Regions from separate parts of the Pseudomonas poae RE*1-1-14 genome, predicted to be linked through region 2. Evidence: predicted binding sites of a transcription regulator. Region 2 holds the regulator's gene; each other region holds the start of a gene.
The links. Region 2 encodes FliA, which starts transcription of late flagellar genes. Its sites were predicted from a motif close to CTAAAGTTTNNNNNNNNNNNGCCGNTAA; they were not measured.

Region 1 (4,319 bases), 1.0 Mb from region 2:
TGACTACCAACGTCAAAGCACTGCCTATCCCTTGGGCAAATCGTGCCACGAGTAGCCACTCAAGGGTTGGTGCCGCTCCTGCAGCCAGCGCACTCAAACTGAACAGCAACAAGCCTGCTATCAGTGGACGTCGACGGCCAAAGGCGTCAACTACCGGCCCGAACAGCAATTGCCCAAGCCCCATTGCCAACAAAAAGACCGTGAGCGTCAGCTGAATGCTGGCAACACTGGTCGAATAATCAACCGCCATTTCGGGCAGGCTTGGCAAATACATATCGACGGCTGAGGGCCCCAGTGCGGCGATGGCGCCCAAGGCAATGGCAAACTTTAGTGAAGGATTGCCGAAATGACTCTTTTCCATAACAAACTCATGATTGGCTTCCTATCGGAAGGTAGGAGGTAGCGAGAAGTTAACGAGAACCCAGAGGCAAGGTCAAGCCGTAATTTTCTTAGGGGCCAGGCATCATCGCCAGCGCTCCGCGCAAGGCATGCGCACGTAAGTGTTTTAGGCTTCAGTTCAAAGTGTTTTTTTCAAAAAGCGGCTGAAAATGAGCGGGATTTCTGAAACATTATTTTTAAGCGATCAAGGTAAGCGACTCAGTTCGCAGAAACGGGTTGGCCAAATCGATCACGCTGCGTTCGAGCCTGGTGCGCTGGATGTATCGACAGACGCTGTCACCTTGCGCACCAGCGATGGGAAAGCTGAGAGGGTGGCCATGTTGGCCCGCACGCCAACGGAACACTTAGCGCCAATGGCCGTAACTGTGTGGACGGAATCAGGGTTCAAATTGAACTCCGTGAGAGCCAGACTTGCCTGCGAACTAGGCGCCTTGGTATATCAGGCAAACCGCGTCATCGCTCTCGCGGGCAAGCCTGCTCCAACAGATGGCCCCCAATACCTCTTACAAGCGAAACCTCGACACCATGCTGTTCAGGTCTACCGCCAGGCGGGTCAACTCGCCGCTGGCGGCGCTCGTCTGGGCGGCGCCGTTGGAAGATTGCGTCGACAGGTCCCGGATGTTGACCAAGTTGCGGTCCACTTCACGGGCGACTGCAGCCTGTTCTTCCGCAGCGGCGGCGATGACCAGGTTACGCTCGTTGATCTCGATCACTGCGGTGTTGATGGTTTCCAACGCCAGGCCTGCGCCTTTCGCGATGTTCAGGGTAGATTCAGCACGGTCAGTGCTGTTACGCATTGAACTGACTGCTTTTTGGGTACCGCCTTGAATGCTGCCAACCATGCGTTCAATTTCGCTGGTGGACTGTTGGGTGCGATGGGCCAAAGCGCGTACTTCATCGGCGACAACCGCGAAGCCGCGACCGGCTTCACCGGCCCTGGCCGCTTCGATAGCTGCGTTCAGCGCCAGCAGGTTGGTCTGATCCGCCAAGCCACGAATCACGTCCAGAACCTTGCCGATGTCGCGGGACTCTTCCGCAAGATTACCAATCAGATCGGCGGTGCTTTGCACATCCCCGCTCATGCGTTCGATAGCGTTGACGGTTTCGTGAACCAGATCCCGGCCATCGCCTGCTGACGCCGTCGCGTTTTTTGACGCCTCGGAAGTGCTCACTGCGTTACGCGCCACTTCTTCGACGGCGCTGGTCATTTCGTTGACTGCAGTCGCAGCTTGCTCTATTTCGTTGTCCTGCTGCGCAAGGCCACGGGCGCTTTCATCGGTAACTGCGTTCAGCTCCTCGGCAGCGGAAGCCAGTTGTGTTGCGGATCCGGAAATACGCATCAAGGTATCGCGCAGTTTCTCTTGCATCTTTTGCATGGCGAGCAGCAACCGGCCCGCTTCGTCAGTGCCATCAACCTTTATCGGTCGGGTCAGATTACCTTCGGCGATGGTTTCAGCCGCTTCAAGTGCCAACGCTATCGGTTGGGTGATGCTCTTGGTCAGCATCCGGGCAAACAGCATAGTCAGTAGCGAGGCAATAATGAGGAGGCCGACAACCCAGTTGAACGCAGAGCTGTACTGGTCAGCAGCGGATTGATTGATGATAGCCAGCTGGGCGTTATTGAAGTCAGTAAGCTTATTCAACGCTACGTTGATCTGCTCAGCGTTAGCCGCAGATTCGGCGTTCAGCACGCGCGTTAGCTCCTGCAGATCGCCAGCCCGACTGAGGGTAACAAGGCGCGTTTCAATTTTGCGATATTCACCCATCAGCCGCATATAGTCGTTGTAGTCGGATTGCTCTACAGGAGATGAAATCAGTTTGGCGTATGCTGCCTGCGACTTGTTAAGTTGTTGGTTTTGTTCCTTAAGTAATTCGATGGTCCTGTTCTGAATATTCGGTTCGCGATCAGTCAACAGCCGATGCGATAAAACCCGCATACGGACGCCCGTCACCGTGAGAGCATTCAGGGTCTGAAAGCTAGGGACGCCATTTATCGCGATATCGTCGCCAGCTGCTCGGATCTTGCTCATCTGAGACAAGGCGAAGAGGCCGAGAATCAACATGAGCGCGCCTATCAGGGAGAACCCCAGAAATGCGCGCGGAGCAATGTTCATTGTTCTTATTGTCATGGTTTTCCCAGATCGTGGAATGTGCTCCCCGCAAGCAGCGGCGGATGGCCCAGCGCATAAGTTTTTATCGGTCGCTTGATGACACACTTGAGCGAAAACAGCTGTGTGCCGCATATTAAAACTGATATTGCCCACTCACCAACTTGCAGACATCGACTGATGGTGGCCCGATGCAGCCCGATGGCGACAATCTTCAACCCAAACGACCTGGACGCGACGTTCGTTCAGTTGGTAGAGACGCGCTAACAAGGTTGCATATTTCTCTTGCAGAATCAGTTCTAGAGGCTGCAGCAGCGTGGTAGAAGATGCTGTGCATAATGGTACTCAAGGATAGGGAATGGTCGGTTCGATGCCGGCGAACACCGCGCCAGCGCCGTCGTAAGTCGCTTCGCCGAGGAAAGCATGCTGTGTCACCACCATGGAGTCGCGTACGATCCATTGCAGACGATTGTCATTGAAGATGGCTGCAGTCCCCGCCAGTCGATAAGCCTTCATGACTACGTCCGCTCCGGTATGAGCGGCATGGGTGGCGCTGAGGCGTAATAAGTTAGTCTGCTGCAGGGTCACCGCATTACCGGCGATGAGCGAAGCCCATACAGCTTCGGCGGATTCGTAGAAAAACGCCTGGGCGCTTCGCAGCATCGCCTCTGCCTTACCCAGTTCGCTGCGATAATAAGCTCGATCACCCAAGCGCGGGGCACCGGTGACAGTCTTGGTGCTGCCCGACATTGCGATCACCAAGTCCAGTGCTGCGCGTGCCAGCCCAAGGTTAACGGCGGCGTGAACTTGCGCCTGGTAGGAAACGGACGGGTAATGATAGAGGGGCTCGTCAATTGTGGAGGCACTGCCCCGCACGAAAGTCCACTCGCGTTGGATGTTCTTTTGGTGCAATTTGAGGTCATGGCTCCCCGTCCCTTGCATCCCGACAACATTCCAGTTGTCGACGATCTGCACTTCGCTTGCCGGGAACACAGCGGTCAGCGGTTTGCCTGCCGTCGGTCCTCCACCGTTGGCCGATGTGCCACCTATGCCTACACCAATCCAGTTGGCGCCTTTGCACCCACTAGCAAACCGCCAGTGCCCGCTGACTTCCCAGCCATTTTCAGTCTCTTTGGCGGGTTGTAGAGGGTAAAGGCCGCCAGCATAGACCTGGTCTGGCCCGTTGGCATAAATCAACGCTTGGGTTGCCGGGGGGAGTGCCGCCAGGTAGATGTTGGCTGAGCCGAACGCGGTCACCCAACCGACCGAACCGTCGGCTTCGGAAACCCGCTCTACGATGCGTAGGAACTCGGCTGGAGGCAGCGCATCGCCACCGAAACATTTGGGAGTACTGGCGCGGAAGATACCCACTGCTTTCATTTTTTCGATCATGTCTAAAGGGACATGGGAGCGTTGGTTAAACTCGCTGCGACGCTCGGCAATCTCCGCAATCACATCATCCAGGGAAACCGCCTTGATGCTGATTGGAGCGCCTTTACGTGTGTCACGATAATCGAAATTGTTTTTGCTGTTCATGTTTATTGTTCTCTGGCTAGGGTGATTGCATACACGTTCAGAATGCGTGGGCTGATAAGAAAAAATCAAATTCGAAATATGAATAAGGTAAATAATCCGTGGGAATTAACTGTCGTGCCATGCGCCTCTAAAGGGGAGGGCGTTTAAGTGCGATGGCTATTCCTGCTGTCAATAGTGCGTATGAGTAAAGCGAATTTGACCGAATGAACAATCCCTCTCAACATGGATTCACCAAGTCAATAATTAACAGGTGAAGGTTATGGTTAGCGATCAATC
Region 2 (4,319 bases):
TTGCCCACTTCCTGGTACAGGCCGCGGTCACGGGTCTGGTTAAGCTCATGGATCAACTGCACCGCGTCGCCGAAATGACCTTTTTCAAGGCTCTCGACCAACTCGTGAGCATGCTTTTTCAGGGTCGACTCAAAATCGCCCAATGTTGTTTCTTTCTGCTCCATAGCTCCCCCGCGATGGCATTAGCCTTGGATGCGTTCGAAGATTTTTTCGATCTTCTCTTTTAGCGCCAATGCCGTGAATGGCTTGACCACGTAACCGTTTACCCCGGCTTGGGCGGCTTCGATGATCTGTTCACGCTTGGCTTCGGCGGTCACCATCAGCACAGGCAGGCTGCGCAGCTTCTCGTCGGCGCGCACATGGCGCAACAGGTCGATGCCGGTCATGCCCGGCATGTTCCAGTCGGTTACCAGAAAGTCGATGCTGCCGCTGTTGAGGATTGGAATCGCGGTAATACCGTCATCCGCCTCGACCGTGTTTGTGAACCCAAGGTCACGCAACAGGTTTTTTATGATCCGCCGCATCGTTGAGAAGTCATCAACGATGAGGATTTTCATGTTCTTGTCCAATTCGACCTCCAAGCAGTCTTAAACGCGCCCAGCACCTGGACGCGCCATTTCAATCAACAGGCGTTACACAAAAAGGACTGCCGGGTCCACCACGGGTCGAACCCGCGAAAGTAGTGACCTTCGCGGTATCGTCTGCAGTGTCCCCACACTGCCTGTCAGCGCGCGCGCCACTCTCCCAAACGCCCCCGCAAACGGGCTGCGCACTGGCTATGCAACTGGCTGACACGCGATTCGCTGACCCCCAGGACCTCACCGATTTCCTTGAGGTTCAGCTCTTCGTCGTAGTACAGCGCCAGGACCAGGCGCTCACGCTCCGGCAAGTTGGCAATGGCGTCCGCCAGTGCGCCCTGAAAACGTTCATCTTCCAGGTCGCGTGACGGTTCCATATGCGCACTCGCGCCGTCCTCGTGCAGCCCTTCGTGTTCGCCGTCCTGCAACAGGTCGTCGAAACTGAACAGGCGGCTGCCCAAGGTATCGTTCAAAATCCCGTAATAATCATCGAGACTCAATTGGAGTTCGGCCGCAACTTCGTGATCTTTAGCGTCGCGACCGGTTTTTGCTTCAATTGAGCGAATTGCGTCACTGACCATCCGCGTATTGCGGTGCACCGAACGCGGCGCCCAATCCCCTTTACGCACTTCATCGAGCATGGCGCCACGGATACGAATACCCGCATACGTCTCGAAACTGGCGCCCTTGCTCGCGTCGTACTTGGTCGACACTTCGAGCAGACCGATCATGCCGGCCTGGATCAGGTCTTCGACCTGCACGCTGGCCGGCAGGCGTGCCAGCAGGTGATAGGCGATGCGCTTGACCAGCGGCGCATAGCGCTCGATCAATTCGCCCTGGCTGTCACGTGCCGATTTTTTATAGAGGTTGTAGCCGCTGGATGTCATAGCACAGGACCCGCGCTTGTCTGATGCACCAATCGCTCGACGAAGAATTCCAGATGCCCGCGCGGGTTGGCGGGCAGCGGCCAGGTATCGACCTTCTGGGCAATCGCCTTGAATGCCAGCGCGCACTTGGAACGCGGGAATGCTTCGTAGACCGCACGCTGTTTTTGCACAGCCTTGCGCACGCATTCGTCGTAGGGAACCGCGCCAACGTATTGCAGGGCGACATCAAGAAAACGATCCGTGACCTTGGTCAGCTTGGCGAACAGGTTGCGCCCTTCCTGCGGGCTCTGGGCCATATTGGCCAGCACGCGGAAGCGATTCATGCCGTAGTCACGGTTAAGCAGTTTGATCAGGGCGTAGGCGTCGGTGATCGAGGTGGGCTCGTCGCACACCACCAGCAGCACTTCCTGCGCAGCGCGTACAAAGCTGACCACGGACTCGCCAATGCCGGCGGCGGTATCGATCACCAGCACGTCGAGGTTGTCGCCAATGTCGCTGAACGCCTGGATCAGGCCGGCATGCTGCGCCGGGCTCAGGTGCACCATGCTCTGGGTGCCAGAGGCAGCCGGCACGATGCGGATCCCGCCAGGCCCCTGCAGCAACACATCGCGCAGCTCACAGCGCCCCTCGATCACATCGGCGAGCGTATGTTTGGGGGTCAGCCCCAGCAGAACGTCCACGTTCGCCAGGCCCAGGTCAGCGTCCAGCAGCATGACGCGACGGCCAAGCTCTGCCAGGGCCAGGGACAAATTCACTGACACGTTAGTTTTCCCGACGCCACCTTTGCCGCCGGTCACCGCGATCACCTGTACGGGATGCATGCTGCCCATTTTATTTCTTTACCTTGTCTTGCTTAGACGCAGGCTACATGGCTTGGCCGCTTGAATCGCTTGCAGACCATCGATGTAGGTACATTTCACGGCGTTCATCCTGCCTCAACCGACCCGTTTTGCCGGGTTGTGGTAAAGGTCGGCGAACATATCAGCCATTGCTTCCTCGCTAGGCTCGTCTTGCATTTGCACACTCACGGCACGGCTGACCAACTGATGACGACGCGGCAGATGCAGATCATCCGGGATCCGCGGGCCGTCGGTCAGGTAGGCGACCGGTAATTCATGGCTGATTGCCAGGCTCAGCACCTCGCCCAGGCTCGCGGTTTCGTCGAGCTTGGTGAGGATGCAGCCGGCCAGCCCGCAGCGCTTGTAACTATGATACGCAGCGGTAAGAACCTGTTTCTGGCTGGTGGTTGCAAGCACCAGGTAATTTTTCGACTTGATCCCGCGGCCCGCCAGGCTTTCCAGCTGCATGCGCAACGCCGGGTCGCTGGCTTGCAGGCCGGCGGTATCGATCAGCACCACGCGCTTGCGCAGCAGCGGGTCGAGGGCGTTGGCCAGGGACTGGCCCGGGTCGACGTGGGTCACCGGCACATTGAGAATGCGGCCGAGGGTCTTGAGCTGCTCCTGGGCGCCGATACGGTAGCTGTCCATGCTAACCAGCGCGATGTTGTTGGCGCCGTATTTGAGCACGTAACGGGCGGCCAGCTTGGCCAGGGTGGTGGTCTTGCCCATGCCGGCAGGGCCGACCATGGCGATCACACCGCCCTCTTCCAGGGGTTCGATTTCCGGGGTGGCGATCATCCGAGCCAGGTGCGCCAGCAGCATGCGCCAGGCCTGGCGGGGCTCTTCGATGCTGCCGGTCAGCGCCAGCAGGTCGCGCGACAGCGGGCCGGACAGGCCGATGCGTTGCAGACGGCGCCACAGATTGGCCTGTTGCGGCTTGCTGCCTTGCAATTGGTTCCAGGCCAGCGAGCCCAGTTGCACTTCGAGCAGTTCACGCAGGCCGTTGAGTTCAAAGCGCATCGAATCGAATACGCGCTGGTCGACGCTGGCGGCCGGGGCCGGTGCGGCAGGACGCGGCGGTTCGACAAAGGTCGGCTCCACCAGCGGCTCGGCAGCGGTCAGCGGCAGGCCGGCAAACAGCTGGCGATTGGTGGTGGTGTCGCTGTCGCCGCGCATGCTCAGCTCGGCCTGGGCCGACACAATGCGCGAGGCGGTCTTGCGCAGCTCGTCTTCGAGTTCCATGTTCGGCACGCGTGGCGCCAGGGCCTGAGGGGTGTAATCCAGGGCAGCCGTCAGCTCCACACCGCCGGCGATGCGGCGGTTACCGATAATGGCGGCATCGGCGCCCAGCTCATCACGCACCAGTTTCATGGCCTGACGCATATCGGCGGCGAAAAAACGCTTCACTTGCATAACCCACTACCTCAGCCGTTGGGCCCTACTGTCGCGACGATAGTCACTTGCTTATTGTCAGGAATTTCCTGGTAAGCCAACACGTGCAAATTCGGTACTGCCAGACGTCCAAACCGCGACAACATCGCTCGGACCGGGCCTGCCACCAGCAGAATCACCGGTTGGCCCTGCATTTCCTGGCGCTGTGCGGCGTCGATCAACGAACGCTGCAGTTTTTCAGCCATGCTTGGCTCCAGCAGAACGCCCTCTTCCTGGCCTAATCCTGCCTTCTGAATACTATTGAGCAAGATCTGTTCCAACCTTGGCTCCAGGGTGATAACAGGCAGCTCGGAGTCAAGCCCTACAATGCTTTGCACGATTGCGCGGGACAATCCAACGCGCACCGAAGCCACCAACGCGGCGGTATCTTGACTCTTGGCGGCGTTGTTGGCGATAGCCTCGGCAATGCTGCGAATGTCGCGCACCGGCACCTGTTCGGCCAGCAGCGCCTGCAGCACCTTGAGCAACTGCGACAGCGAGAGCACGCCCGGCACCAGCTCCTCGGCGAGCTTTGGCGAGGCCTTGGCGAGCAAACCCATCAATTGCTGGACTTCCTCGTGCCC
Region 3 (4,319 bases), 910 kb from region 2:
GAGATCACTGTCAGGGGGTCAGGCATTCTCCAGCCGTTGCTTGAGACGGTCCAGCGCAACCGCCGACAGCTCGACCATGCGTGCCTGCAAAGTGGCCAGTTGCAACTCGGTTTCGTACATGAGTACGCGCTTGAACAGCGTGCCATCGCGATAGGGCTGCAGGAAATAGTGGATGGAGCCGTCGATGGCCACCGACGTGAACGCAGCCTTGAATTCGTCGGGAGGCTGGGCGATTTGCACGCGGTAACTGAGGGGCACGCGTACACCCAGGAGGTCGATCATTTCGCAAAAACGCGCACCGGTGGCGAGAGAACCACGCGTGCCGGTGTCGGCGCTGAGGGAGGTGGGGTGCCATTCGTGCCAGCGGTCCGGCTGGGTCACGTAGTCGTAGACGGCGTCGATAGGGGCCTGGATAAAGCGTTCCTGACTGATCCGCTCCAGGCGGACCGCGTGCTCGGCAGTGCGCATGGCACACCTCCTGTGTGGCGAAATCCCGGAACTGTCAGAATAGTCCCACTCCCGTGTCTTGCACGGGAGTGTTTCATGAATTTATCACTGCACCTTGAAACGCCCCATCAGGCTGATCACTCGGCCATTGGCCTCCAGCAGGCTTTGGGTATTGGTTTCGGTGGCATGACCACTTTCCACCAGCTCCTCGACCATCTGTCGGATCTGCACCATGCTGCGGTTGATCTCTTCGGTCACCGCGCTCTGCTGCTCGGCGGCCGTGGCGATCTGGGTGCTGAGGTTGTTGATATGCGCCACGGAACCGGCCATCTCATCCAGCCCGGTATTCACCCGCGCCGTGGCATCCGCCGCCGACTGGCAACTGGCCTGGGTGTTTTCCATGGCCGCCACCGAGGAGCTCACGCCCGCGGTCAGGCGCGCGAGCATTTCATTGATCTGCGAGGTGCTGGCCTGGGTCCGAGCGGCCAGCGCCCGCACTTCGTCCGCCACCACCGCAAAACCACGGCCTTGCTCACCCGCGCGCGCTGCCTCAATGGCCGCGTTGAGCGCCAGCAGGTTGGTCTGGCCGGCGATGGCGCCGATCACACCGAGGGTTTCGGTGATGCGCGCCGCGTCCTGGCGCATGTTTTCCACGCTGTGGGTGGCGCTGGACACTTCACCGATCAAGGCGCCGACGCTGGTCGACGCTTCGCCCACCACCACGCGGGAACGGTCGGCGTGCTCGTTGGCACGCTGGGTGAAGGCCGCCGTTTCGGCGGCGTTTTGCGCGACGGTGTCGGCGGTGGAACTCATTTCGGTGATGGCGGTAACCGTCTGGTCGGTCTCGCTGGCATGGCGCACCAGGATCTGGTTGGTGTGGGCCGAGGTCCGCTGCAATTGCTCAAGGCCCGACGACATGGCGCCGGTGGCCTGGGTCACTTCGCCGATCATGTTTTGCAGGTAGACGATAAAGCGGTTCACCGAGTGGCCGATGGCGCCCATTTCGTCTTCGGCGCGGATGGTGATGCGTCGCGTGAGGTCGGCATCGCCAGCGGACAACGCGTCGATGTTGGACGTGAGCGACTTCATGCGCTGCACCAGTTGGCGGATCGCATAGGCAGCCAGCAGCACCAACAGCAACACCATGGGGATTTGCAGCAGGGCCAGGCTGCCGAGCACGTCATCGCGCTGTGCGGTGATCAGCGAGGTGGGCAGGGCGGTCGCGAGGAACCACGGCGTGCCCTCGATCGGGCGCATATAGAAGGTGCTGGCCACGCCGCCGTTGTCGAACTCGCTGCGCTGCAGGCCCTGCTCGCGCTGGGCCAGGGCCTTGCTGACCTGGGCGGCAAACGCCGAGGTGCCCGTCAGTTCACTGATGTTCTTCAACACCACCGGGCTGCTGAAACGGGTGCTGTTGCTGATGATCTTGCCGTCGGCTTCGACGATCAGCATCTGCCCGCCGATGTCTTTTTCCTTGGCGGCCACCAGGTCATTGAAAAAGCCCAGGGTCACGTCGATGGTGGACACGCCATAGGCGGCGCCGTCACGCTGGATCGCCATGGCGCAGTTGGTGCGCGGCTCCTGGCTGGCGTCGTCCTTGTAAGCCGCAGCCCAGGCGCACTGGCCGGGCGGCGAGGCGAGGCCGCCCTTGTACCAGCTCTGATCGTAATAATTGGGCGCAGGGTCGCTGTTCCAGAACGTATTGACCGCCAGCTTGCCCGACGCATCGCGGTGCCAGAACGTACTGTGTTTGTTGCGCCCCGGTGTGCGCTGGTTGGGCAGCGGCCAGATCCCGCCGCCAAACACCTTCAGCTCGCCGTACTGGTCCACCAGACCGGGCAGAACCTTGTCGATGGCATCGCTGTCGAGCAGGGGAATGGTCTGGGTGATGCTGCGTTGCTGGGCCTGCACCTTGTTCAGTTCGCCCTGGATACGTTCGGCCACTTGCGCGACGCGGTTGAGCACTACCTGTTCCTCGGTGTGGCGCAACGTGGGCGCGACCAACTGGCCGATACCGACCACCGTCAGCACGATCAACACCAGAACAAACAGCAGCAGAAACAGGGTATAGCGGGCTTGGATGGAGCGCAGTGCGGGCATGGGGTCGTCCTTACGAAGCGTTTATTGTCGACGCGGCTTTTTTGGAGCTTCGTAGGGCTATCGGCTTGAGCTGTAGGAGCTTTAGGTACGATGGTGCAAGAAAATTCGTACAGCTTCGGAGGGTGAGGCGCCTGCCGAGTCACGGTCAGTGTGTCAGTCAGACAAGCCAAAGTTTTTCAGCGCCTGTAATATCAGGCCCCGGTGGCACATTCTTAACGCTTCAGGAACCCGTCATGACTCAAAAGCAACGCTTGAAATACTCGATTCTGATCTCTTTGGTGGTACTGAGCTCGATGTTCGGCCTGTCCTACCTGCAGAACACTGGTGTGATCAGCGAAAAAACCTTTCAGTACATCGCCATTGCCATCGCAGTGGTTGTGGTGGTGATCAACGGCATCATGCGGCGCAAGGTCAAACCCAACTTCTGAGTGGGCTCAGGCGCGGCCTTCGAGCACTTTGGCAGCCTCTTCATGGAGGCTGTAGCTCTTGTCGGCATTCAGGGTGATCACGCCCTCGCTGCACAGGCGCTTGAGCACCTCGCGCACGCTGAGAAACGACAGCGGGATGCCCAGCTCCAGTAAGTGGCCGTGCACCCCGCGCACGCCCAGGGTGCGCTGGTTGTCGGCGGCGGTGAGCAGGGCGTCGATGACCTTCAGCCGAATCAGGCTGGTACGCAGGCCAAAACATTTGAGCAAATGGCGAATACGCTGGTTGCCTTGCTGTTCGGGGGTTTTACCGAACGCTTGGGTGCCGCTGCCGAACTGGGCATCGGCGGCCGATGAATGTCCATCCGTGGTCACTGGCGGGTTGTACATGCAAAAACTCCTTATCAGAGCCTGATCAGGAAAATGATGGCGCTCTTGGTTAATAAGACGAACGAGCGAGCAAAATCATGAAGTGGCGAATGTAGAAATTTTGTCGGTATCGGTTTCGTCACAAGGCAAACACACGGAATAAAGCACTCCGGCGGCTAAATTGTGCACGGTCTTTTGCGTTCTTACGGTGGGGTGGTTACCCCCGGTGAGGGTGTTCAATTTGACTGTGGAGTCTGCGTGATTATTACCAACGGGTTGTCCAGTGTGTGCATGGCGGGGCTGTTGATGGGGGTGAGCCTGGCCGCCTCGGCACGGGAGCAGGTGACACCGGCGTCGGCTGATATCCGCCGCACCACCTACGGCGTGCCGCACATTCGCGCCACTGACGAGCGCGGCCTGGGTTTCGGTATCGGCTATGCCTACGCACAGGACAATCTGTGCCTGCTGGCCAACGAAGTGGTCACGGTCAATGGTCAGCGCGCAAGGTTCTTCGGTCCCGATCAGGCAACCCTGGAGGAGCGCAACAACCTGGCCAGCGATGTGTTCTTCAACTGGCTGAACACGCCGCAAACCGTTGCCGCGTTCTGGAAAGCCCAGAGCCCCGAGATCAAACAGCGTATCGACGGCTACGTGGCCGGCTATAACCGTTATCTGCAAGAGCAGGGCGCGCCGGCGCAGTGCCAGGGCGCATGGGTACGCCCGCTGGCAGCCGAAGACCTGGTGAAGTTGACCCGCAGGCTGCTGGTGGAAGGCGGCGTCGGTCAATTCGCCGAAGCGCTGGTCGGTGCAACGCCACCGCAGGCCACCGCATCCGTGCAGCCCGGCGCCAAGGCGTTTGCAGTGGCCGCGGCCAATCAACAGCGTTTCAGTCTGGACCGGGGCAGTAATGCCGTCGCTGTGGGCCGTGATCGCTCATTCAACGGCCGTGGCATGCTGCTGGCCAACCCGCATTTTCCG
Region 4 (4,319 bases), 460 kb from region 2:
TCTCTAAATAGGATTCAACAGGCACTCCAGGACCCATGTGGGAGGGGGCTTGCTCCCGATAGCGGTAAATCAGTCGACATCGGCATGACTGACAGACCGCCATCGGGAGCAAGCGCCCTCCCACATTTTTTTGGCGCAAGGGTTGACGGCGTGGCGAACGCCGAATACTGTATATAAACACAGTGTTTAAGTGCTGATCACCCAGGAAGGGTCACGTCAGCCACGCCAGGCACTGTGTGCAGTAATGGATTAATTCACCACGATTAAAAGGACTTAATGATGAAACACACAACGATTATCCCCACTCGCTGGACGCGCGCCGATGCGCTCAAAGTCAACGAAAACGACCCGACCACCACCCAGCCGTTGGTGCCTGCCGACTTTCCAGTGATGAGCGACAAGGTCTTTATCTGGGACACCATGCCGTTGCGCACGCTGGATGGCACGGTGGTTTCGGTCAACGGCTGGTCCGTCATTTTCACCCTGACGGCTGACCGTCGTCCCCACGATCCACAGTTCATCAATGCCGACGGCCGTTACGACATCAAGCGCGATTGGGAAGATCGCCATGGCCATGCGCGCATCTGCTACTGGTACTCGCGCACCGGCAAGGACTGGATCTTCGGTGGCCGGGTCATGGCCGAAGGGGTATCACCGACCACGCGTGAATGGGCCGGCACCCCGATCCTGCTCAATAACAACGGCGACATCGACCTGTATTACACCTGCGTCACCCCAGGTGCGACCATCGCCAAGGTCAGAGGCCAAATCGTCACGTCCGATAACGGTGTGGAGCTACGCGGCTTCACCCAGGTCAAGGCGCTATTCGAGGCAGACGGCACTTATTACCAGACCGAAGCGCAGAACTCGACCTGGAACTTTCGCGACCCCAGCCCGTTTATCGACCCGGTGGATGGCAAGTTGTACATGGTGTTTGAAGGCAACGTCGCCGGCGAACGCGGCACCCACGACGTGGGCCCGAATGAGCTGGGCCTGGTGCCGCCTGGGCACGAGGGCGTGGGGGGCGCGCGCTATCAGGTCGGCTGCATCGGCCTCGCCGTCGCCAAGGACCTTGCCGGCGACGAATGGGAAATCCTGCCGCCGCTGGTCACTGCCGTGGGGGTGAACGATCAAACCGAGCGGCCGCATTATGTGTTCCAGGACGGCAAATACTACCTGTTCACCATCAGTCATAAATTCACTTACGCGGATGGGGTGACCGGCCCTGATGGCGTCTACGGTTTTGTCGGCGACCGCCTGTTTGGCCCTTACACGCCGATGAACGCCTCCGGGCTGGTGCTTGGCAATCCACCGTCGCAGCCGTTCCAGACCTATTCTCATTGCGTGATGCCCAACGGCCTGGTGACGTCCTTTATCGACAGCGTGCCCACCACCGGTGACGACTTCCGCATCGGCGGCACCGAAGCGCCCACGGTGAGGATTGTATTGAAGGGCGATCGCTCGTTTGTGCAGGAGGCTTACGACTACGGTTACATCCCCGCGATGCGCGATGTGGTGTTGAACCCGTGACCGCCGTGTAAAAATCGGCCTGACTCATCAGGTGTAAACCGATCCAACGGTGGGAGGGGGCTTGCTCCTTCCCACTTTTTTTTACCGCTTTTCAATCCGTCTTCAGCGCTCAAGTCCCCGCCCGCCGGGCCGATACAGCCACTAGGTGCACGCCTGGTCGTCGTTCAGGCCAACGAATAAAAATCAAAAAGGGGTAGCCATGACCATATTGCAGCGCGTGATCGGTGGATTTGCGGTGTTGGTGCTGTTGCTGCTGATCATGGCAGGGATCAGCTATCAGAACACGCAGTCCATCAGCAGTCGCTTGTCCACCATCACCGGCCAATCGGCACCCTTGAGCCGGGCCGCCAGTGAGTTGTACGTGCACATCCTGCGCGCCAACCAGGCGTTGCTGGCCATTCAGATCAGCACCGACCCCAAGCAGATCGAGGACGGCAAGCGCCCGTTTACCGAGAGCATCACCCTGTTCAACCAATTGCTCGACAGCACCCTGGCCTATACCGGCGAGCATGAGGCGTTGCGGGCGAATCTGGCGCAGCAGCGTCAACAGGTAGGGGCCTACGCCGAACAGGCGCAGGCGTTGATGACGTCTCACTTGCAGCATGTGCAGCAGTGGGTACTGACCCGCAAACTGCAAGGCTACAGCAGTGCGCAGGCGATGCAGTTGACCAGCTATCTGCGTGATTACATCGCGCAGGCGCGCAGTGCCGGCGAGCCGCAGCAGGTGGCGGCCGCAGAAAAACTGCTGTTGGAAGTCAACAAATCCTACGATGGCTTCGCGGCTCATTCCGTCACGCCCGCCATTGATAAATTACAGCGCGTGCTCAACCTGCAGGACGAAGTGATCAGCACGCGCGCCCAGGCCCTGACGGCGATTGATCCGAGAGTCGGACGGATTGCCGGCGTCATGGTCAATCGCCTGCTCACGGACCTGACCGCCCCTGACGGTCTGTTCCAGGCCTATCAGGTGGAGGCGAAACTGGCAGCGCAAGTGCAGCAGCAACGCGATGCCGTGGACGCGGCGCTCAAGGCCACCCTGGAGCGAATTGGCGAGTTTGGCAGCCAGTCCCTGGAGGTCGCCAACCAGGCCAGTCACTCGGCCAATGCCACGATTGGCACCAGCCGCAGCTTGCTGTTGATCGCGTGCGTGCTGGCGGTGCTGGCAGCGTTGGCGATTGGTACGTGGGTCGCTTTCAGCTTGCGGCGTCCGTTGGCGGCCTTTCGCGATGTACTCAAGACACTTACCGCCGGGGACATGCGGGTCAGTTTCGATGTCAGCCGTAAGGATGAGTTCGGTGAGTTGGGCGGTTATCTGAACGAATTGACCAAAGCCCTGCAGAAGACCTTCCGTGAGTTGATCAGCTCTGCCGATGCGCTGGCCGTCACCGCTGGAAGCAACGCCTTGAACAGCGAGCAGACCACCCGCGTGGTGGATGAGCAGAAGGACCGCTTGCAATCGGCCGCTTCGGCCATGACACAGATGGAAAGCACGGTCGAAGAGGTTGCGCGGCGCGCGCAGGACACACGCCAGGCGGTGGACGACACGAGTGATCTCACGCACCGGGTGCAGGAGCGCGTGGCCGAGACCATCGTCAATATCCGCCAGCAGGCCGAGCAGGTGAACAAAGCCACGCAGGTGACCGATGAGTTGCAGAAGTACGGGCAGAACATCGAGGGCATTGTGGTGGCCATTCGCACCATCGCCGAACAGACCAATCTGCTGGCCCTGAATGCGGCGATTGAAGCGGCCCGTGCCGGCGAGCAAGGGCGTGGGTTTGCGGTTGTGGCCGATGAAGTGCGCTCCCTGGCCAGCCGTACGCAGACCTCGACCAGCGAAATTCAGGACATGATTGGGCTCATGCAGGAAAAAATTCATTCGGTGGTGCACGTCATGAACGAAAGTCAGGTGCAGTCCAGTCAATGCGTGTCGCTGGCCTCGGGCGCCGGTGACCTGTTGCTCTCCATGAGCGGCGCGGTCGACAGCATCCGCGACATGAATATTCAGATTGCCGCCGCCACCGAGCAGCAAAGTGCCACGGTGCAGGAAACCAGTCGGATGGTCATTCAGATCAACGATTCGGCCCAACAGACCGCCAGCGGTGCGGAGCAGTCCGCCATCAGCAGCCAGGAACTGTCGGACATGGCTAAAGTGCAGCGCGAGCTGCTCCATCATTTCAGCGTTTGAGCCGCAGGAGTCAGAACATGAAAGCATGGTTAATGCTCGCGCTGGGCGCGACGCTGTTCGTCCCGGGCCTCACCCAGGCCGCCACGCCCTTGCTGGGCGTGGGGATGGCAAAATACGACGATAACTTCCAGACCCTGCTGCGCAATGGTGTGCAGCAACAGGCCAGCGTCATGAATGCCGATATCTTTATGGAGAATGGCAAAGACAGTATTGATTTGCAGATGCGCCAATTTCGCAATCTGGTCAATTCCAAGGTGGATGCGATCATCATCGCGATGGTTGACGGCAAAAGTGCAGCGCAAATGATGCAGTTGGCTTCAGAGGCCAAGATCCCGCTGGTATTCGTCAACCGCAACCCGAACCCGGAAAAGTGGCCGGCGCAGACCGCGTTCGTCGGCTCCAACGAACTGGAGTCGGGCACTTTGCAGATGGAAGAGTTGGCGCGCCGTGCCGGTTATAAAGGCAACGTAGTGATTCTGGTGGGCGACCCAGCCAACGCGTCCTCCCTGATGCGCACCGAGGATGTGGAAAAAGTCGTCGCCAAATACCCGGATATGAAAGTGGTACAGAAAAAGGTCGGTAACTGGGAACGTAGCCAGGCCGC

Region 1: a site for FliA is predicted at 2,593-2,620, ahead of H045_RS25980 (methyl-accepting chemotaxis protein). Genes of this name have one in related genera too.
Region 3: a site for FliA is predicted at 2,605-2,632, ahead of H045_RS09205 (methyl-accepting chemotaxis protein). Genes of this name have one in related genera too.
Region 4: a site for FliA is predicted at 1,639-1,666, ahead of H045_RS25990 (methyl-accepting chemotaxis protein). Genes of this name have one in related genera too.

Annotation. Positions count from the first base shown of each region.
Region 1 is NC_020209.1:2,010,312-2,014,630, reverse strand. Features, by position in the region: gene H045_RS08970 (multidrug effflux MFS transporter) at 1-361, opposite strand, end outside; partial or broken gene H045_RS25475 (transcriptional regulator FeaR) at 579-683, opposite strand; gene H045_RS25980 (methyl-accepting chemotaxis protein) at 903-2,528, opposite strand; gene H045_RS08960 (acyl-CoA dehydrogenase family protein) at 2,853-4,043, opposite strand; gene H045_RS08955 (flavin reductase) at 4,303-4,319, shown strand, end outside.
Region 2 is NC_020209.1:3,009,176-3,013,494, forward strand. Features, by position in the region: gene H045_RS12950 (protein phosphatase CheZ) at 1-164, opposite strand, end outside; gene H045_RS12955 (chemotaxis response regulator CheY) at 183-557, opposite strand; gene fliA (RNA polymerase sigma factor FliA) at 725-1,465, opposite strand; gene fleN (flagellar synthesis regulator FleN) at 1,462-2,295, opposite strand; gene flhF (flagellar biosynthesis GTPase FlhF) at 2,401-3,717, opposite strand; gene flhA (flagellar biosynthesis protein FlhA) at 3,729-4,319, opposite strand, start outside.
Region 3 is NC_020209.1:2,097,997-2,102,315, reverse strand. Features, by position in the region: gene H045_RS09210 (SRPBCC family protein) at 19-468, opposite strand; gene H045_RS09205 (methyl-accepting chemotaxis protein) at 553-2,547, opposite strand; gene H045_RS09200 (hypothetical protein) at 2,781-2,975, shown strand; gene H045_RS09195 (hypothetical protein) at 2,982-3,362, opposite strand; gene pvdQ (bifunctional acylase PvdQ) at 3,600-4,319, shown strand, end outside.
Region 4 is NC_020209.1:2,553,563-2,557,881, reverse strand. Features, by position in the region: gene H045_RS10905 (CoA-acylating methylmalonate-semialdehyde dehydrogenase) at 1-11, shown strand, start outside; gene H045_RS10900 (glycoside hydrolase family 68 protein) at 280-1,530, shown strand; gene H045_RS25990 (methyl-accepting chemotaxis protein) at 1,730-3,715, shown strand; gene H045_RS10890 (substrate-binding domain-containing protein) at 3,733-4,319, shown strand, end outside.